2 linked regions of the Pseudovibrio sp. Tun.PSC04-5.I4 genome follow. The protein of the gene in region 1 interacts with the protein of each later gene in a pairwise test. Links are inferred from orthologs where the notes say so. Each region holds a gene or a part of one and is shown in the gene's direction. Other genes may lie near its edges.

The links.
Region 2: the proteins of parE (region 1) and BLS62_RS28705 interact in binary tests that used the Escherichia coli proteins (3 or more experiments, as listed by UniProt). The link is inferred for Pseudovibrio sp. Tun.PSC04-5.I4 from one-to-one orthologs.

Annotation. Positions count from the first base shown.
Region 1 is NZ_FNLB01000006.1:1,256,926-1,265,879, reverse strand. The notes cover bases 4,348-7,254. They hold parE (DNA topoisomerase IV subunit B), read left to right. Parts: upstream 4,348-4,707; coding sequence 4,708-6,801; downstream 6,802-7,254. Other genes in these bases: BLS62_RS10760 (DEAD/DEAH box helicase), read left to right, coding at 7,010-7,254. In the rest of the region: BLS62_RS10795 (ETC complex I subunit), read right to left, coding at 1-134; BLS62_RS10790 (inorganic phosphate transporter), read left to right, coding at 689-2,179; BLS62_RS10770 (tetratricopeptide repeat protein), read right to left, coding at 3,213-4,103; more of BLS62_RS10760, read left to right, coding at 7,255-8,467; BLS62_RS10755 (GGDEF domain-containing protein), read left to right, coding at 8,578-8,954. UniProt on the Escherichia coli protein: Topoisomerase IV is essential for chromosome segregation; it is the principal protein responsible for decatenating newly replicated chromosomes. It relaxes supercoiled DNA.
Region 2 is NZ_FNLB01000008.1:246,116-256,468, forward strand. The notes cover bases 3,335-6,139. They hold BLS62_RS28705 (dihydroxyacetone kinase subunit DhaK), read left to right. Parts: upstream 3,335-4,143; coding sequence 4,144-5,136; downstream 5,137-6,139. Other genes in these bases: BLS62_RS28700 (hypothetical protein), read left to right, coding at 3,759-4,076; dhaL (dihydroxyacetone kinase subunit DhaL), read left to right, coding at 5,296-5,925; lsrF (3-hydroxy-5-phosphonooxypentane-2,4-dione thiolase), read left to right, coding at 6,006-6,139. Outside these bases: BLS62_RS28680 (sugar ABC transporter ATP-binding protein), read left to right, coding at 1-278; BLS62_RS28685 (ABC transporter permease), read left to right, coding at 275-1,279; BLS62_RS28690 (cupin domain-containing protein), read left to right, coding at 1,375-1,968; BLS62_RS28695 (sugar-binding transcriptional regulator), read left to right, coding at 2,286-3,257; more of lsrF, read left to right, coding at 6,140-6,881; BLS62_RS28720 (helix-turn-helix transcriptional regulator), read left to right, coding at 7,762-8,907; BLS62_RS28725 (pentapeptide repeat-containing protein), read left to right, coding at 9,387-10,175; BLS62_RS28730 (TRAP transporter substrate-binding protein), read right to left, coding at 10,293-10,353. UniProt on the Escherichia coli protein: Dihydroxyacetone binding subunit of the dihydroxyacetone kinase, which is responsible for the phosphoenolpyruvate (PEP)-dependent phosphorylation of dihydroxyacetone via a phosphoryl group transfer from DhaL-ATP.

The DNA of each region.
Region 1 (8,954 bases):
GAAGAAGATGTGTAACCCATCAACGGGTCAATGCTCTTAGGTGCTTGGGGATTGAACTCAAGCACCCAGTTGTTTGTTTTGGCAGTTCCAGACTGCATTGCAGTTTTGGACGGGCTGTAAATGCGAGCAACCATGTGACCTCTTTTTCCTCGCAGCAGACAGAAGCTGTTGATGCTGTCCTACGAATTACCAGTTCGACTATTTCTTCTCCAATTATGGCATTGCTGTCAATGCACTTGACTAAGCTATACCAGTATCTCTTAGGTAAATAACTATAGATGCAATAATTGCGGCTTTTAACTGAGTAATACTTTACTTCGTACCGGGCGATTAAAATTAAAAATTTGTGATGTTTTCGTGATATTTCTGGGACTAGTTGTATCTCTGAAGTTTAAGGGGATTTTTAACTTGAAATATACCGGCGAGAAAACTAGTTTGCGCCCAAACTGAGTGGTCAATGGAAATAAAAGTAAGTGAAGGTAACTTCTGCAGATGGAGTTTTCGGATCCCTTTATCTTCCGGGCGGCTCCGTGGGCGGCGTTCATAGCCTCTTTGAAACCATACGCACTCGCATTTTCCGACTCATTGGCGGAGAATGCTGGATGCTTACAGGCAAAATCAGCTTAATGCTGACTGCCAGGTGCGTAAGAAATTACGCGAATAAAACGTGGCGAAAAAAGTATACAGCATGTCAAACCTAAGAAAAAAGCCAACTCTAGACAAAGACTTAGAAAAGTTTAGCAGATTAGAGGTGGCCGGCAATGCAATGGCTCGTCCATTGATTGCTCCTGCGGTCGCATTTGTTTTCCTTATGTTCGCGATGGCGATGGCTGGCCTTTACGTATCCGGGCAACCAAACGCCCTGATCGTTGTTGCTGCAGCCGGTATCGGCGCTTATTTGGCAATCAATATTGGCGCTAATGATGTCGCGAACAATGTTGGCCCTTCTGTTGGCTCCAAAGCCCTCACTATTGGCGGTGCGCTTCTCCTTGCTGCTGTGTTTGAAAGCGCTGGTGCACTCATAGCAGGTGGTGATGTCGTTAAAACCGTCTCCAAAGGCATCATCGACCCAACATTGGTCGCTAATTACACTGATTTCGTAAAGCTGATGCTTGCGGCACTCATCTCTGCCGCGGTTTGGCTTAATCTGGCAACCTGGATTGGTGCCCCCGTCTCAACAACACACTCTGTTGTTGGTGGTGTTATGGGCGGTGGCATCGCAGCTGCCGGCTTCGACGCGGTAAGCTGGGATACAATGTCTGGCATTGCAGCGAGCTGGATCATCTCCCCAGTCCTTGGCGGTGTCATTGCTGCTTTGTTCCTGGCCTTCATCAAGTCTTTTATTATTTACCAGCACGACAAGATAGCAGCCGCCCGGCGATGGGTGCCTATATTGATTGCTATTATGATGGGTACTTTTGCGACCTACCTTGCAATGAAGGGCCTCAAGAAAATCGTCAAGATTGATATTGAGATTGCTCTTCTTCTTGGCGTTGTGGCATTCGTTCTGGCAATCGGTATTTGTCGTCCGCTGATTCGCAAACAGTCCGAAGGCATGGAAAACCGGAACCAGTCTCTTCGTACATTGTTCCGCTGGCCTTTGATTTTTTCTGCAGCCCTTTTATCGTTTGCACATGGCGCAAACGACGTTGCAAATGCAATTGGCCCCCTCGCCGCAATTGTGCACTCCATTCAGGAAGGTGGCATTGCTAAGGCAGTGACTATTCCGCTTTGGGTGATGCTGATTGGCGCTTTCGGAATATCGTTTGGCCTGATGCTCTTCGGTCCTAAGCTGATCCGCATGGTTGGTGAGAAAATCACCAAGTTGAACCCAATGCGCGCTTTCTGTGTGTCCCTCTCTGCAGCGATTACCGTGATCGTTGCATCCGGGTTCGGACTTCCAGTGAGCTCTACTCATATTGCTGTGGGTGCGATCTTTGGTGTTGGCTTTTTCCGTGAGTGGTACACCATGAAGTCCAAGCGCCGCGTTGCTTTTGTTAAGCAGCAAACGGGCATGGAAGGTTTCAGAGAATCTCAGGTGCGTGAAGATGAAAAACGCCGCATGCTTGTGCGTCGCTCTCATTTTATGACGATCATTGCAGCGTGGGTTGTTACAGTACCTGCGGCGGCGGCTTTGTCAGCGTGTTTGTTTTATCTATTGGATCTGCTTATCTTCTGAGGGAGGTCCACAGTTCCCAATAGCTCGAAGCCCGGTGGATTGCCTCCCCCGGGCTTTTTCTTTGTCTGCACACGTTTGAGCTGCCTTACAGAGCACAGAGCACAGAGCACAGAGCACAGAGCACAGAGCACAGAGCACAGAGCACAGAGCACAGAGCACAGAGCACAGAGCACAGAGCACAGAGCACAGAGCACAGAGCACAGAGCACAGAGCACAGAGCACAGAGCACAGAGCACAGAGCACAGAGCACAGAGCACAGAGCACAGAGCACAGAGCACAGAGCACAGAGCACAGAGCACAACAAATAAAACAGCGTACGCCGCTGTCTACATTCTAAATTGAATTATGAAGAGATTACTTGGGAGGAAATGGTCGGAGCAGCAGGATTCGAACCTGCGACCCTCTGGTCCCAAACCAGATGCGCTACCAGGCTGCGCTATGCTCCGATCAATTCGGCGGTTGTGTTGATGGTCGGAGCAGCAGGATTCGAACCTGCGACCCTCTGGTCCCAAACCAGATGCGCTACCAGGCTGCGCTATGCTCCGATCAATACAACCGATGTGATAAATGGTCGGAGCAGCAGGATTCGAACCTGCGACCCTCTGGTCCCAAACCAGATGCGCTACCAGGCTGCGCTATGCTCCGACAAAATCACCTCAACGCCGTGGCGTCTTCTTGAAGCAGGTATATAGGCAGTGTTTTAAAGCTTGGCAATAGCGTTTTAGAGTTTTTCCCAAGACATACGACAAAAAAGAGATCTTGATGTTTCGCTGTTGAAAACACTGAAATTTCAGAGACTTAAACCGCACCCATGCAAACGCATAAAACTTTAGGATTTCCGCTAGTCAGCACATAAAAAAAAGGGTGAGCACAAAAGACTCACCCCAAGTTTATTCCAGAGACCCGCAAGTGGATCTACAATCGCCAAACAGAGGTCAATAACAAACATGAATATTGAACTCATGTTTTAATTTACAAAAATATCCTGCGAGGTCAAGTGATAAAAGCCAAGAAATATAAAATTTTGGATGGATTAGTTTGTAGATGCGACGAGGCTACTACGTTTATTCAGCCATTCATCAGCCCATTCCGCAGATTTGCGGCGCTCTTGCTCTGATGCAAGCGAAAATGCTTTTTCGTGCAGTGAGATGATCCATGCATCTTTTTCACCGCTGACAATTTGCCGGCGAGCGAGCGTCATCCACTTAAGGCCGGTTATGCGTGCTGATGTCAGTTCTTCTGTAAAGAAGAGAAGTTCGCCAAATTTTGCCTGAGCACCCACATGACCTTTAACTGCGGCCAGTTTTAGCCAACGTGCGGCTAGTCGGTTGTCGTGATCCGGCTGCTCAGAATCCAGATACATAAGGCCTAAACTGTATTGAGCATCTGCATCACCAAAATAGGAGGCCGCATAAGTAAAGATCTCACGCGCCTTGTTTGGGTTCTGTTTTACTGCGGTGTCACTGATACCGGTCTGGAAGTAATGACCAAGCTCGACCAGAGCGCTTGCCACAAAGGGTGCGGACCTTGCTTTCGGACCTTCAGAGGAATATTCACGGACGACCTGCGAGAAGTACTGGAAGGCTTGTAAGTCATCTTCTGGAACACCATCCCCTTGAGCATACATTCTACCTAGTTTCCAGGCAGCCATGGGCTGGCCATTTTCAGCAGCGTAGCGAAGTGGTGAGAGTGCCTTATCCTTCTCTCCAGAGTAATAGGCTCGCGCGCCATCCCGCAATGCTTGTTGCGGTGTGATATTTGCCATCTGATTGACGGCTTCCATGGCACTCTTTTTTGTGTCGAGTGCGTGAGCATGTCCCAAGATAAGAAGAGTGAGGATGGAGGCACATCCCAAACTCGTCGCAAGACGCGTAAATGCACCGCGATGCATTGCCACTTCATCTTTTAACAGAGCTACTTTCAAAATGCCTCACTTGACCGTTGTAGTTAGACTACTGGTTCTGACTTCTTGCGCTTTCGGTGCCTAAGTTCTCCCGAGGCTATGAAATGCAAAAATGTCAATTTTGGCTCCAAAGGTGATGTATCTTCAAATTGTCACAAATAATCTTACAAATGCCTAGCTTCTCGTCCGCTTAACAAAAAAACCACACAGTTCGACCACCTCTACAACACGGACACGGACACGGCAAACTACCCAATTTGACATGAGTGAGCCAGTGTCAGTTTCTACCATTCCTCTCACTGCGAAATGCTGTTGCATGCTCGCAACATTTCGCAGTGAGAGCACGCTTTGGCTGTGTATGCACAGTGCAAATACACGGAGTGTTTCATACAAGCTCCGTTATTTGACGTTTGTATTTTCGCCGGGAATGGCGCATATGGCTTGCCCTAGAGCTTCAATTGGATTGGTAGTCGTAACGGGTATGCGTCAAATCGTGCAAAAACGCGCTTACCCACAAGGAACAAGAGTAGAACGCTGGCAGAATTTTGCCCTTTTCTCTTAGTCCTGCAAGACTGCCATTCGATTCGTTTGCTGTGAAAGCACAAAGCCAAATCAAAGAGGTATGATGAGCTCGCGTGATGATCTGTTTGCAAGTGTTGCCAAATGCGTGGAAGATTTAACCACCGCTTCCAGTGACATTAAAAGAAAACAAACTTCAGCTCCAAGTGCGCCTGCTTCCTCTGCAAAGCCCTCTCCTGCGAGAAAGGCTCCCGTGGGTGCGAGCGACGGCACGGACTATACGGCCGCTGATATTGAAGTGTTGGAAGGGCTGGAGCCTGTTCGTCGGCGTCCTGGTATGTATATCGGCGGAACGGACGAAAAAGCTCTTCACCACCTGTTTGCCGAAGTGATTGACAACTCCATGGATGAGGCCGTCGCTGGCCACGCCAGTTGGATCGATGTCTCCTTGGGTGATGATGGGTATCTGACGATTACAGATAATGGGCGCGGCATTCCGGTCGACCAGCACCCTAAATACAAAGATAAGTCTGCACTTGAAGTCATTATGACGACGTTGCATGCAGGCGGTAAGTTTGACAGCAAGGTCTATGAGACATCCGGCGGCCTTCACGGTGTCGGTATCTCCGTTGTGAACGCTCTTTCCGAAGAGCTTGTTGTGGAAGTTGCTCGTAACCGTAAGCTTTACCGCCAAACGTTCCGGCGTGGCCTTGCCGATGGTGGACTGGAACTGGTTGGTGATGTTCACAATCGCCGCGGTACAATGGTTCGGTTCAAACCAGACGCTGAGATTTTCGGTAAGACACTCAAATTTGTACCTGCCCGTCTGATGAAGATGGCTCGTTCCAAAGCCTACCTGTTTGGCGGTGTAGAAATTCGCTGGCGCTGTGCTAAATCGCTGACGAGTGACGCGAACGGCGTTCCAGAAAACGCGACATTCCACTTCCCGGGCGGTCTTAAAGATTATTTGAGTGAAGCACTTGGACAGGAACGACGCGTCACAGACGAAATTTTTTCCGGTCGGACACAGGCAACCGGCAAACATGGTTCTGTTGAATGGGCTGTTGCATGGTTTGCTGGTGACGGCTTCGTCAACTCCTACTGTAATACTGTCCCCACTCCAGACGGCGGAACGCACGAAACCGGGCTTCGCTATGCGCTGTTGCGCGGGTTGAAAGCTTACGGCGAGCTGATTGGCAATAAGAGAGCTTCTATCATCACAGGGGATGATGTGCTGACGTCCGCCGCTGCGATGCTGTCTGTTTTTGTTCGTGAACCGGAATTTGTTGGCCAGACCAAAGACAGACTGGCGACCAATGAAGCGACGCGCATTGCAGAAAATGCTGTTCGTGATGCGTTTGACCATTGGCTAACGGCCTCCCCTAATCAGGCAAACAAGCTTCTTGAATGGGTACTTGACCGTGCTGATGAACGCCTTAAGCGGCGTCAGGACAAAGATGTTGCCCGTAAAACCGCTGTGCGACGGCTTCGGCTTCCCGGCAAGCTGGCGGATTGCTCCACCAGCAAGTCTGAAGGAACTGAATTGTTCATCGTGGAGGGCGATTCTGCGGGCGGTTCAGCAAAGCAGGCTCGGAACCGTGCAACACAAGCCATCCTTCCACTGCGCGGTAAGATCTTGAATGTAGCCAATGCTGGCCGGGATAAGTTATTGGCAAACCAACTGCTTTCCGATCTTATTCAGGCATTGGGTTGCGGTACACGATCCAATTATGATGATAAAGACCTGCGTTACGAGCGCATTGTTATCATGACGGATGCAGATGTGGATGGGGCGCATATTGCGGCGCTACTGATAACGTTCTTTTATAAAGAGATGCCAGGCCTTATCCATAATGGGCACCTCCACCTTGCAGTCCCCCCGCTTTACCGCATCAGCCAAGGCGGGAAGACACTCTACGCAAGAGACGACGAGCACCGCGAAGAGCTTTTGAGAACCAGTTTTAAAAAGAACGGCAAGATTGAAATCGGCCGTTTTAAAGGACTGGGGGAGATGATGCCATCTCAGCTGAAAGAAACAACCATGGACCCGAAACGCAGAACACTTCTTCAAGTGGTCATTGCTGAAGATGCAGTGATAGAAACCGGACATGCAGTGGAGCAGTTGATGGGTAATAAACCCGAAGCAAGGTTTAATTTCATTCAGGAACGAGCAGAATTTGCAACGGATCTAAATATATAGAACTGGCCTAATTCTGCAGCTTTTGCTTAGTTAAGCACAAGTTAGCGCTTCCAAACCTAGGCATAACTTGAAGGAATATATCGGTTATGCTGCGGATTTTATTGACAACGCTGCCTATAACTGTAGTGTTCCGCCAAACTGGTGGGAGAGACCTGTAACCCATACGGATTCCAGCTTCTCTCCTCATATATCGCAAAGAACATGAAATATGTCGTTTTCCACTCTCGGACTTAGTGAGAAAGTACTCGCTGCTGTAGAAACATCCGGCTATACAGAGCCAACAGCTATTCAGGCTGCAGCAATTCCTTACGTCTTGGAACGCCGGGACGTGCTCGGTATTGCTCAAACCGGAACCGGGAAGACGGCAAGTTTTACATTGCCGATGATTACTCTTCTGGAAAAAGGCCGCGCTCGCGCACGTATGCCAAGAACACTTATTCTTGAGCCAACCCGTGAGCTTGCAGCGCAGGTCGAAGATAACTTTAACCGGTACGGTGCAAACCACAAACTAAACGTTGCCCTCCTCATTGGCGGCGTTTCTTTTGCTGAGCAGGACCGTAAGCTTGAACGTGGCGCTGATGTTCTTATCGCGACCCCAGGCCGGTTACTTGATCATTTCGAACGCGGTAAACTGCTGCTTCAGGGCGTGGAGATTCTGGTTATCGATGAAGCTGACCGTATGCTGGACATGGGCTTTATCCCGGATATTGAACGTATCTGTAAGCTCATTCCGTTTACACGTCAGACACTGTTCTTCTCCGCAACAATGCCGACAGAGATTCAACGCCTGACAGATACCTTCCTGCAGAACCCTGCGCAGATTGAAGTTGCTAAGAATTCTGTTACTGCCGATACAGTTACACAGCGTATTGCTGCATCAGACTCCGAGGATTATGACAAGCGCGCGAAACTCCGTGAACTAATTGAAGGCGCAGAAGACTTACAGAACGCGATCGTTTTCTGTAATCGTAAGCGTGATGTGGCCACACTCCTGCGCTCCCTCATTCGCCACGAGTTTTCCGTTGGCGGCTTGCATGGTGATATGGACCAGCGGTCACGCATGACTATGCTGGACAACTTCAAGAAGGGAACGATCAAGGTTCTCGTTGCGAGTGACGTTGCAGCTCGAGGCCTAGATATTCCGTCTGTAAGTCACGTATTCAACTTTGATCTCCCGATTCACTCAGAAGACTATGTTCACCGTATTGGCCGCACAGGACGTGCAGGCCGAGAAGGAACAGCTATTTCCATTGTGACCGGCAAGGATGAGAAAGCTCTGAAAGCTATCAATGAGACCATTGGTAAAGAGCTTGAGTGGATTGGCGAACCAATGGACTTTACTGCTGCTGCTGAAGAGAGAAAGTCTCGCCGCCGTACTGCCCGCAATGACAAGAGCAAAGCTCGCCCGCGTAAGGTAAAGGCTGAGCCGCAAGAAACACCAGAAATTCAGGCGGTTGCTGTTGAAGTTGTACCTGCCGGCCTTGAGGAACAACCAACCGTTTCTGCTGCTGTAGAACCTCAGAGAATTGCAGAACCTCAGAGCCCTGTGCGCCCAAGAGGCGGACGTCGTGTTGCAGTACAGAAAGATGAAGCTATTTTCCGTAACGCAAGTCACATTCCGGCGTTCCTTTTACGTGGAACTCGTCCCAAAGTTCAAAGCCGATAACCCATTTTTCTGAGGTTAACCACTGGTTAGGTGTATCCCATTAAATTTGCTAATGTTAAATTAGCTTACTAATAATGGGGTAGCCCTTTCCGTGACGCGGTGATGCAATCATGAGTCAAGAAGACGAGTTCAAGCGTACTATCGTTTATGCAGACAGTGCGCTCGATTACATCAAAACCAATAAGCTCCCAGCGTTTCCACGCAATTATGAGCTATGGTATTCTTACGCGTCCGGTTTCAACCGTGCGTTAAACCGCACCATAAATAAAATTCTTGCGCGAGACGGTAAAATTTCTCCCGGAGATACTCAGAAGATCTACAATCGATTTCTGTCTCCCAATCGCCTTGGCGAGCGGATTGACGAAGTTGGTGATAAGATATCTGAGGAAGTGCGGGAACTTATTTCTGCGCTGGATCAAGGTACTCTCAAGACCACTCGGTATGGTGAAGAGCTCGCCAAAACGCTGAGTGCGCTTGAGAATGTAAG
Region 2 (10,353 bases), on another replicon or contig:
AATGCCTGAACCGGGATAGCGAAATCGTCTTGATGGATGAACCTAGCCGCGGCGTTGATATCGGTGCCAAGCAGGAAATTCACGACATCATCCGCGAGCTCGCCAACGAGGGAAAGAGCATTGTGGTTTTCACCTCGGAACTGCAAGAAGTTTTACAGCTCTGTGACCGGATTGTCCTTATGTACGACGGCGAAATTCGGGAAGTAATAGATAACGGCGACACGATTGATACCGATTACATCATGGAAGTTGTCGCAGGAAAGGGTGCTAAGCAATGACCCTGCAAGATAAGCTCACCTCTTTTGCGAGATCCCAGGTCTTTGTTCTCCTGCTGGTCTTCATCGCACTGAACGCCTACTTCGGTTACAAATCAGAATACTTCCTCAATGTTGAAAATTATTTCAACATGTTGAAGCAGTCATCTGCCCTGTTGATTGCAGCATCCGCAGCAACACTCCTTATGATGACGGCAAATTTCGATCTGTCTGCCGGTGCAAACCTAGCCTTCAGCGGCGTGTTGTATGCCATGCTCGCGGCGGCGGGTGTTCCGCTCTCTCTTGCCGTTTTGCTAACATTGCTTGCCGGTGCGTGTTTTGGGATCATCAACGGTGTCCTCGTCACCAAATGGGACATTCCGCCATTTATTGCCACACTAGGCATGATGTTTATCGGCGCTGGTCTGGCACTGGTTGTGTGTGGAGGTCAGTCTGTTCGCAGCGGCCTGCCTGACAATTTCAGCGACCTTATGAACGGCCGTTTCCTTGGCATTCCAACGCCAATTCTGATGGCCATTGTCGGCTGCACCTTCTTCTGGGTGTTGGCAAACAAGACATTGCTTGGCAAATACGCCATGGCCATTGGCAGCAATAAGAACGCAGCAGTGCTGTCTGGTATCAACGTCAACTTCATCACCATGTCACTGTTTGTGGTCGTGGCCCTGCTTGCCTCCCTCGCAGGAATTATGACGGCCTCCCGCCTTGGGACAGGAGATCCGCGTGTCTATGAGATTTTCTACATGGACATCATCGTTGCTATGATGCTGGGCGGGACACCTTTGACAGGCGGCAAGGGCTCGGTGTTGGGCACTTTAATTGCCGCAATGATCATTGTTGTGATTGGCAATGGCCTGAGCATGCTGAACGTCCTGATCTTCTGGCAGACCATTATCAAAGGTGTGGTTCTGATTGCTGCGATGATCCTGAACGAACGCGCCAAATCCGGCAGTCTTGCAGGCCTCGCTTCGCTTTTCCGACAAACGCTGACCCTGAAGTCCAGCTGAAATTCTCAGCAGGTCGCTGCACCAAGCCGTAGCGACCTTGCAAAGCCACTCCAAAATTCATTGAACACAACACAAGATCCTTAGAGGAAAACACCATGACAAACAAACTCAAGGTCTACCCAAACGAGCACTTCTACGCCGATGACGGTAAGTTCAAAATGGAAGTTGCGCGTGAAACCTATCTGGAAATGATGCGGTTTTATAACTACCCCATCCCAAAGCGGTTTGAGACGGACGATTTCTGGGTCAAAGATTTCAATATCGGCAATTTTTCCGAATCCGGCATGGCTGGTATCTTCTGGATGACAGATGCGGATTACAACATCAGCGGGCATGAGATCTTCTTGCTGCCCAATCAGGCTATTCCAGAGCATTACCATGTAGCAACCGATGATACCGGCGAGAAGTTGGAAGCCTGGCATGTGCGCCATGGGAAGATCTTTACCTATGCACAGGGTGAAGCCACAGAAGGTGTGAACGCTGACATTCCTTCTTCCCACAAAGATTGCACAACTGCCTTGCATCGCGAAGAAGTCACAGAAGGGAATGTGGCCAGACTTTCTGCTCCGGGGGAGCGACATTGGATGCGGGCAGGGCCAGAAGGCGCGATCGTCACAGAGTATGCGTCACACCATGATCACGAGGGCCTTCGTTTTAGCCACCCGAATGGAAAATTCTTTCTTGCTTGACCTAGCGTAAGCTTCAGTGCCTCAGTACCGTCACCACGGATCTGAGGCACTGAAAATAGATAGCTAAGACATACAGTCGGATTTGGTGGAAAAAACGAGAACACTTCAGTTTTTACTTGCAACTCCTCTATGGCATTGTAGGAGTTTTCCTTGGCTTTTTACCTTGCTATGTTTCAGATGTTTACGTTAGATAAGCCTGATTGACCGCACACGTAATCTATTGACCAGAAAATTTTAGAGTGAAGCTGGGCAATCGAAGTTGGTGGCCAATTCACGCGCAACAAATTCCAGCTGCAGAGAAATCTAGAAGAATGACAGTGACAGAGACGACCCCTTTGAGGATTAACCGCGAGACTCTGCGGATGGTCGAGATCTGTCGGATGTACTACGAGAAGGAACTGACACAGGCCGAAATTGCTCTGTCTGTGGGCATCTCCCGTCCGGCTGTAAGCAAAATCCTCTCTGATGCCCGCAAACAAGGCATTGTGCGCATTGAAGTTGTCTCCCCCATGGGCAGCGATGAAGATCTCATGGCTGAGTTTTGCAAGTACTTTAACGTACAAGCAGGCATCATCATTCCCACGAGTGCAAAAGAAGAGAAACTTGTTCAGAGACTGCTGGTGTCTCAGGCTGCGGGCTATATCGACAATCTTCTGCCAGAGATGAAAAATGTAGGCCTTGGTTGGGGCGAAACAATTGGCGAGCTTACCGAAAAACTCCAGGCAAGCATAACGCAAGCAAGCCCAGACCATAAGGTGTGCCCGGTAATCGGCAGCGCACCATTTCCAATCAAATCGATGCAAGCAAATGAGTTAGCCCGGCTTTTCTCCGAGAAAATCGGGTTTACACCTCAATATTTACACGCCCCGGCATTTCCCAATGCGCGCGCTGATAAAGAATTGTTTGAGGATACCTTCGAGTTTCAAACCATCTACAAGCTTTGGTCAGAGTTGGATACGGTCATCCTCAGCGTCGACACGTATCCGGTTGTACCCGATCAAGCAACTGCAGTGAGATTTGGCGATAAGTTGAAGACTGGAAAGGCCGTTGGCGTAATAGACACCTATTTCTTCGACAAGAACGGTAACTTTATTGAAAGTGAAGACGATCTTGTTGTGCGCATCCCTCGGGACTTAATCCGGAATACAGAACGTGTCATTGCGATTGTCGGCGGCACAGAAAAAGCCGAGGCATTACGCGGCGCCTTGATGACAGGATTGATCACCGACCTGATCGTAGATGAGCTCACCGCACGGGCTACACTTAAGTTCCACGAAGATAATCTTTGATCCAATACTATTAGATTCAACTGCTCTGTAAGCTCTGCCCGGATTACATTTTGGCAGAGCATTATTATATAGAGCATCCAAACGAACCTTACCTTCATTCAAGTTTGCTTGGTGACTTGCTCCGAAGCAAACGGGTGGCAAAATTCGACCTCCTCTCATCTTTTCAGCAGATATTCTGGCCTTACAATTCCCCAATAATTTTTAACGCAAATTTCCCGTCTTGTTTCGGCGTTAAAACAAGGAACACTATGTTATTCCTTGAATGAAATAGTGTTCTCAGTTCCCAATTTAAACCTACTTTTCAAGATGTTAATTCAACAATAACATATGTCCAGTCAAATGATAATTTCATATTGACTATTGTCTGAACAATTGTTACCGTTTGCTTATGGGTAGCGAATAACCCAATTAAACAGCGCTGGAACGTCAATTGGCTGGGAGCTTCAACAAGACCATAACCGGTATTTTGAAGAGGCCGTGAACGTTTCAGAAGGAGGACAAATGAGAAAAGAGTTTCATCACATTGGCATTCCGACATCCGTGAAACGTCCCAATGAAAACTACATGGCTGACGCAAAGTTGTATGTCACTGACCCTGCGACCAGTGAAGCCCACATCGAATGGTTACGCTTTGAAGAAGGCAGTCCGATGCCTGAACTCCTCAAAACGGAAGCTCACATCGCCTACAAAGTTGACAATGTTGAAGAGGCTATGGCCGGTAAGGAACGCCTGCTTGAGCCTTTTGATTCAGCGCCTGGCGTTCGTGTAGGCTTCATAATTGAAGACGGTCAGCCGGTCGAGTTCTTGTCGATTTCCTAAGTCTGAGCCCCTGAAAATTCAAAATCTTATCGTTCGAATGTCCCTTGGGACAAGGAAGGAAGATGACATGGCGATGAAAAAATTCATCAACGACCCTGAAACTTTGACCGCTGAAATGTTGGAGGGAATGATTTGCGCTTTCCCCGACAAAATCAAGCTCGTTTCGGGTAAATTGCTCTGCCGTAAGACGGAAAAAAGCTCAGACAAAGTTGCTGTTTTAACGCTTGGTGGCTCAGGTCACGAACCGGCTCTGCAGGGTTGGGTTGGCGAAGGCATGCTTGATATCTCCGTAGTCGGTGATGTTTTCGCGGCTCCGGGACCTCCAACCGTCGTTGAAGCGATGCGCGCTCTGAAACGAGATGCTGGCATACTCCTCGTTACTCTCAACCATGCTGGCGACGTAATGAGCGCTGAAATGGCAAAGCAGATTGCCGCAGCTGAAGGCATCCTTGTGAAGGAGGTTCTCACCAACGAAGAGATCCGCCCAACTGAGGATGAAGAAGGACGCGGACTTGGTGGTTGCTTTATCGTTTACAAAATGGCGGGTGCTGCAGCTGAACAGGGCAAAAACCTTGATGAAGTCTATCGCATTGCCAGCAAGGTGAATGAAAACACAGCAACCATTGCCGTGCTATCTGAAATCGCAACACATCCATCAACCGGTGGTGACTGCGGCGAGATTGGTGCAGACGAAATGGAAATCTGCGCTGGTCAGCACGGTGAAGGCGGCGGCATACGCATGCCTATGAAATCCGCAAAGGATACAGCTGATCTGCTTGCTGAAAGAATTGTCAAAAAGCTGAAGCTTAAGTCCGGTGATGAAGTTCTCTTGGTCATTAACGGGTCAGGCAAGTCCACTCTGATGGAATTGCTGATCACTTTCAAAGACGCAACGAAGTACTTTGAAGCGGCTGGAATTAAAGTGGTTCAGGGTGAAGCAGGTGAATACCTGACAGTTCAGGAAGCAGCTGGTTATCAGATGATCGCCTGCAAGCTTGATGATGAACTGAAGCAACTTTGGACCGAACCTTGCGACACGCCCTACTACCGGGTTCGCTAAGTATTTACAGCAAAAAGACAAGTTCCGACTGCCGGTCACGGGCCAGACCGAGGCATACCTCCCTCAATTTGGCAGTGTGGTGATACGGAACACGTGAAAGACTCCACGGCACAGGAATGCGCCGTGGACGGCTTTACACCGAAGAAAGGTAAAGTGGCCATGTCAAAAAAATTAACAAAGGCCCAATTCATAGAAATGCTGAAAGCAGCAGCAGCTATCATTGAAGAGCGCCATCCAATGCTTTCCAAACTGGATGAAGCAACTGGTGATGGCGATCACGGTGTCACGATCCTCAGAACAATGAGAGCTGTTACACATGCCATTAGTGAAAACAGCGAGAAGCCCTTAAGTGAGCTCATCAAGAGCATCGCGATGAAAATCATGATGTGCGATGGCGGGTCCACCAGCCCTCTGCTGGGCTCTTACTTCCTTGGTCTGGCAACCAAAGCACCTGATGATGAGCTTACTTCTGAGCAAACCGCGAACATGTTCGAAGCAGGGCTCGTCGGCTTTAAGGCCACCAGCAAAGCTGAGCCTGGCAATAAAACCATGATGGACGCCTTTGCTCCGGCAACTGAGGCTCTTGTGGGTGAACTTCGCAAATCCGGTGAAATTGAAACGGCCTTTAGTTTGGCTGCGGAGAAAGCTGCCGAAGGCGCTGAAAAAACGAAGGCATACGTCGCCAAGTTTGGCCGAGCCCGACTGATGGGAGAACGTTCCATAGGTCATCTAGACCCGGGAGCTACGAGCATCAGCTTCCTGTTTGAAGGATTTGCCACAGCGCTCTGACGCGGGTGAGCTACGCACCATAAAACCTGAGAATTTCACTCAGGCCAAACAGCCGAAAATTATTAGCAAGGAACACAGTCATGGCGGATCTCGATGATATCAGAGAAGGCAAAGACTTCGGGCTGGACAAACCGTTAGAAACAAGCGGATTTTACCTGAAAGGCTGCGACCATCTGGATTGGGGCATCAAAGACAGATTGAGCCGCATTTTCCGGCCAGACACCGGTCGTACGGTAATGCTGGCCTTTGATCACGGCTTCATAATGGGGCCAACATCGGGCCTGGAACGTATCGACCTGAACATCGTGCCCATTGCCAAATACGCAGACTGTTTGATGGCTGCACGCGGCATAATCCGATCAAGTATTCCGCCACTTCTGCAAAAACCCATATGCCTCCGTTCCGACGCTGGCTCGTCCATTCTCACAGAGCTTAATCACAACGTCGTTCTGGATGTGACCGATGCGGCTCGCCTCAACGCTTCTGCTCTGGCGATAATGGTGGCCATTGGCGACAGCGCGACGGAAGCCAAGACAGTTGCAAATTTATATAAGGCAGTCGATGAAGGGCAAAAATTCGGTATTCCTGTCATGGGGGTAACAGCTGTGGGTAAAGACATGGCCCGCGACGCCAAGTACTTCTCCCTTGCATCCCGTATTTGCGCGGAAAATGGAGCCAACGTGGTAAAAACATACTACTGCGAAGGCTTTGAAAAGGTAACGGCTTCCTGCCCAGTCCCTATTGTAATCGCTGGTGGCAAAAAACTTCCCGAACTGGAAGCTTTAGAGCTGGCTTACCGGGCAATTGATCAAGGTGCTGCAGGTGTCGATATGGGCCGCAATGTCTTCCAATCAGAAGCTCCAGCAGCAATGATTCAGGCGGTCTCAGGTGTCGTTCATGATAACCTGAAGCCAGATCAAGCATTCGACTTATTCCAAACGCTGAAAGCAAGTTAAACGCTGAAAGCTAGTTCTGAGATTGACCTTACATTGGGGCGGACCCAGCTAAAGCAGGGCCCGTCCGCAAGCAACTTTTTCTACAAGCCAGCACCTCTGATATTTCCTGAATGCTACAGAGGAGGGGGCTCGCCCGAATATTTTTGTGGCATAAAATTAGGTTAATCACGCAGCACTAACCGGTCATCCTCGGTTAAAGGGACCAGCTTTCTACTGACTGAATTTGGGATACTGGGCGTGTACTCCATTGATATCAACGACCATCGGCAAACGCTCACCATCGGGTCGAACATGTGTCTATACTTCTAAAAAAATACGACTCTAGTGCCTGCTGCGTTTGATCGGGTTCTTATGCTGTTGCCTTGAAGAAGGTGTAGCACACCTCATCGGTAAAGAGATCGCAGATATGGCCTACCGCTTGCTACAGCTCATCGTATGTGCCTGCGGCAGCTCTACAGATCAACGCTCATGGAAACTCTGAATCGCATAGCTAGCAACAAGCTCTAGTGCAACACTTAGATAAGAGCTCCCACGCAGTCTGCTTGATAGGATTTCTAATTCCGAGAACTCTTTAAATCAAAATCGGTATGACTCGATAATGCTACTCACCCTTCAAAATATCGGATAATACAGGTTATGGAATAAGAATATTCAATCAAATGAAGTTTTCCATTTCGGGTTCTTTCAATTTTTTCACCGCTTCGGACGCACGTACTGTGGCTTATATGCCTCTGCGGAATGTGGAATCTTTATCAAATAGTCAAGTTACTTGATTTAACCCACTGAAATCTCATATATTTGAGATAACCCTTTATTAGCAAACAGAAGATACGCACGCGTTGTACGTCCCCTCTGCGAGCCAGATTGCAAAAGTGTTCGTATGACACCGCTATTGGACCAGAGCATTACAGATATCTTTCGGACCTTCATGAATGAAGAGCCATTGGAAAATGCCGTAAAACAACTTAAGGACAAATATTCTGAATTTCCGTTTGCTATCAACGTACAAAACCTATTGGACAATCAATACGACTTCCGCAGTGTGCTCAACGTCGATAAGTCGTTTCATGAAACGTTTGCACCAGTCGCAGAGTTAAACCCTCTGCCCGGCCTCTTAAAAAATGCGTCTCTGGATGAACCCTGTCGTCCGCATCGCCATGTTCATCAGGATGAGGTTCATCGCGATTATATGGGCCTGTTCATTGAACCCAACAGCAACATCGATCGCGCAATAACACTTTTGATCGACAGGCAGCAAGGGCTGTGTTCCTACGTTAATATTAGCCTACCTTCAACGGTCTCGGATGAAGACGAGGACCAGCTCTATGAGGAGGTCCGGTATCTACAGCCCTTTTTCCACAATGCATTCCATTTATCCTTGCAACGGCGGATGCGAGAAGCGGTCGCTCCAGCGAAAGGTTTAGGTAAATTCTGGTTGGAGCAAATGCCGTTCTCAGCGTTGGTGGTGGATGAGCAATGTCGCGTTCAGGTGCTCAATAAGCGCGCGGAGGATCTATTGTCTTCGCACACAAACCTGCAGGTCGGGCGCTACAAACGATTTTCCGCCAAAGGCAATGATGAAGCCGTAGCACTGGACAGCGCTATCAAACAAACCATCTCCACAGGTCTGCCACCAAGTCCGGTGGTAATCAGGAATGAGTTTGGTCCCAATACTCTGATTTTCATCAATCCCGTTGATAAGAAACACGATGCCCCGGACTACCTCGCTCGCTTTTTGGCCAGACCAAATTACTGTCTGTTGATGGTGTTTGATCCAACGGACTTTGTTGAGGTGCCCGATAAGATAATTGGCCATTTGCTCAACCTCACACCTAAAGAGACTGAGGTAGTGAAAGCGTTGACCAGTGGTTCTTCAACCCGTGAAGCAGCGGATCAATTGGGCATAACTTACAATACGGCCCGCAATCATATCGCCAATATATCCCGCCGGTTGGATGTAGGATCACAGACGGAGATTGTGCGATTGGTAATGACCACACTCTCTCGCTATCCTTGGAGGAAATAAGCCCTCCGTTTAGGGGAGTTGCCTTGGTTACGCTATAGTGTATGCCTCATCTTATGCATCATATATGCCGATGCTGAGTGAAAAATGGTATTTATGTATATGTTTCAATTAATTAGGTAGTATTTTCAAAATTTATGTATTTCTACGGTAAACTAGTGCAATTGCATCAAGTCGTCACGACAAAATCCCGCTAAATTCATATCTGCAAACGTGAGGTATTTGGGGCACATGTTTACGGAAGCAGTCTTGGCACAGAAGACGCGCTTCTTTCCAGAATTTTGTCCTTGCCGTTTGCAAATGGAAGGCCCTCTTGCTTGGGGAGTAGGGTTTTCCGATATATTTATAAGTCATTGCCTAACCGGCTAAGCCTTCCGTATTTCAAAAGGCGGCGCCGGCTTTTTTTTCTTAAAAGTACCACACCGGTTGAAGGGCTGCTTTGCGCATGGCAAAGTGGCCCTTCCTCTTTTTATGGTGCTCACATGCTTACCTCAGACACTTATAGCGTCCTCACCCAAGCGAAATTCGCAAATCTCATTGCCTCTGGTAAACCAATTGAAAATGCAATCCTGCTTGTTCAATCTCTTGAGACAGAGGATCTCACGGATCAACACTTCATCAATTGTAAAATTGAAGAAGGAAGCACGCTGGACTCTGTGGATCTGAGAGATACCCACTGGAAGGCCTGCCAGTTTCTCGACTGTTCGTTTAAAAACTGCGACCTGCGGCAGGCAACCTTTGAGAACTGCGATTTCTACCATCCAGAAACTCGTGCTGGCGCTAACTTCCGCTTCAGCGACCTATCCAATTGTGAATTTTCCAATTGCGATTTGCGACTTACGCACTTTCCAAATGCCGAGCTGTTTTGCGTTTCCTTTCAGAGTTGCAAGATGAGCGGGACCGGTTTTGAGAAATGTGACTTCGGTAAGGTGTTGAGCAAGCGCGCGCTCAAACCGCGCGCTTCGTTTTTGGACTGCCAGCTCACCTATGCGAACCTGTCAGATCTGGATTTGGAGGAATGCACCCTGACTGACTGCAACCTTTCAGGTGCCAATTTGGAAAACACTATCTTGCGCAGCGCAAACCTCAAAAATTCGAGCCTTAGCGACACTGAAACGGATCGTCTGGATCTCTCCTATGCAGACCTTAGAGGCGGGCAAGTTGGTGCGCTCCAATTGAGATCCCTAAAAGACTACCGGGGTCTCATTATATCTGCCAGCCAACAGCATCTGCTGCTGAACGGTTTAGGCATTAAAGTTGATCCGGATTAAGTGGCGTCTAACACTGTTCATTGCGTGGATGATGATTTTCCCAGGAGGGCCAAACCATAAAAAACCCCGCCTCAATTGAGGCGGGGCATAAAGTTTGTTAGCTAGAAACTTCTTATATTATTTAGCAAGACCTTTGATGCGTGCAACCAGATCAGCCATTTTAGGGGATTTTTCGGAA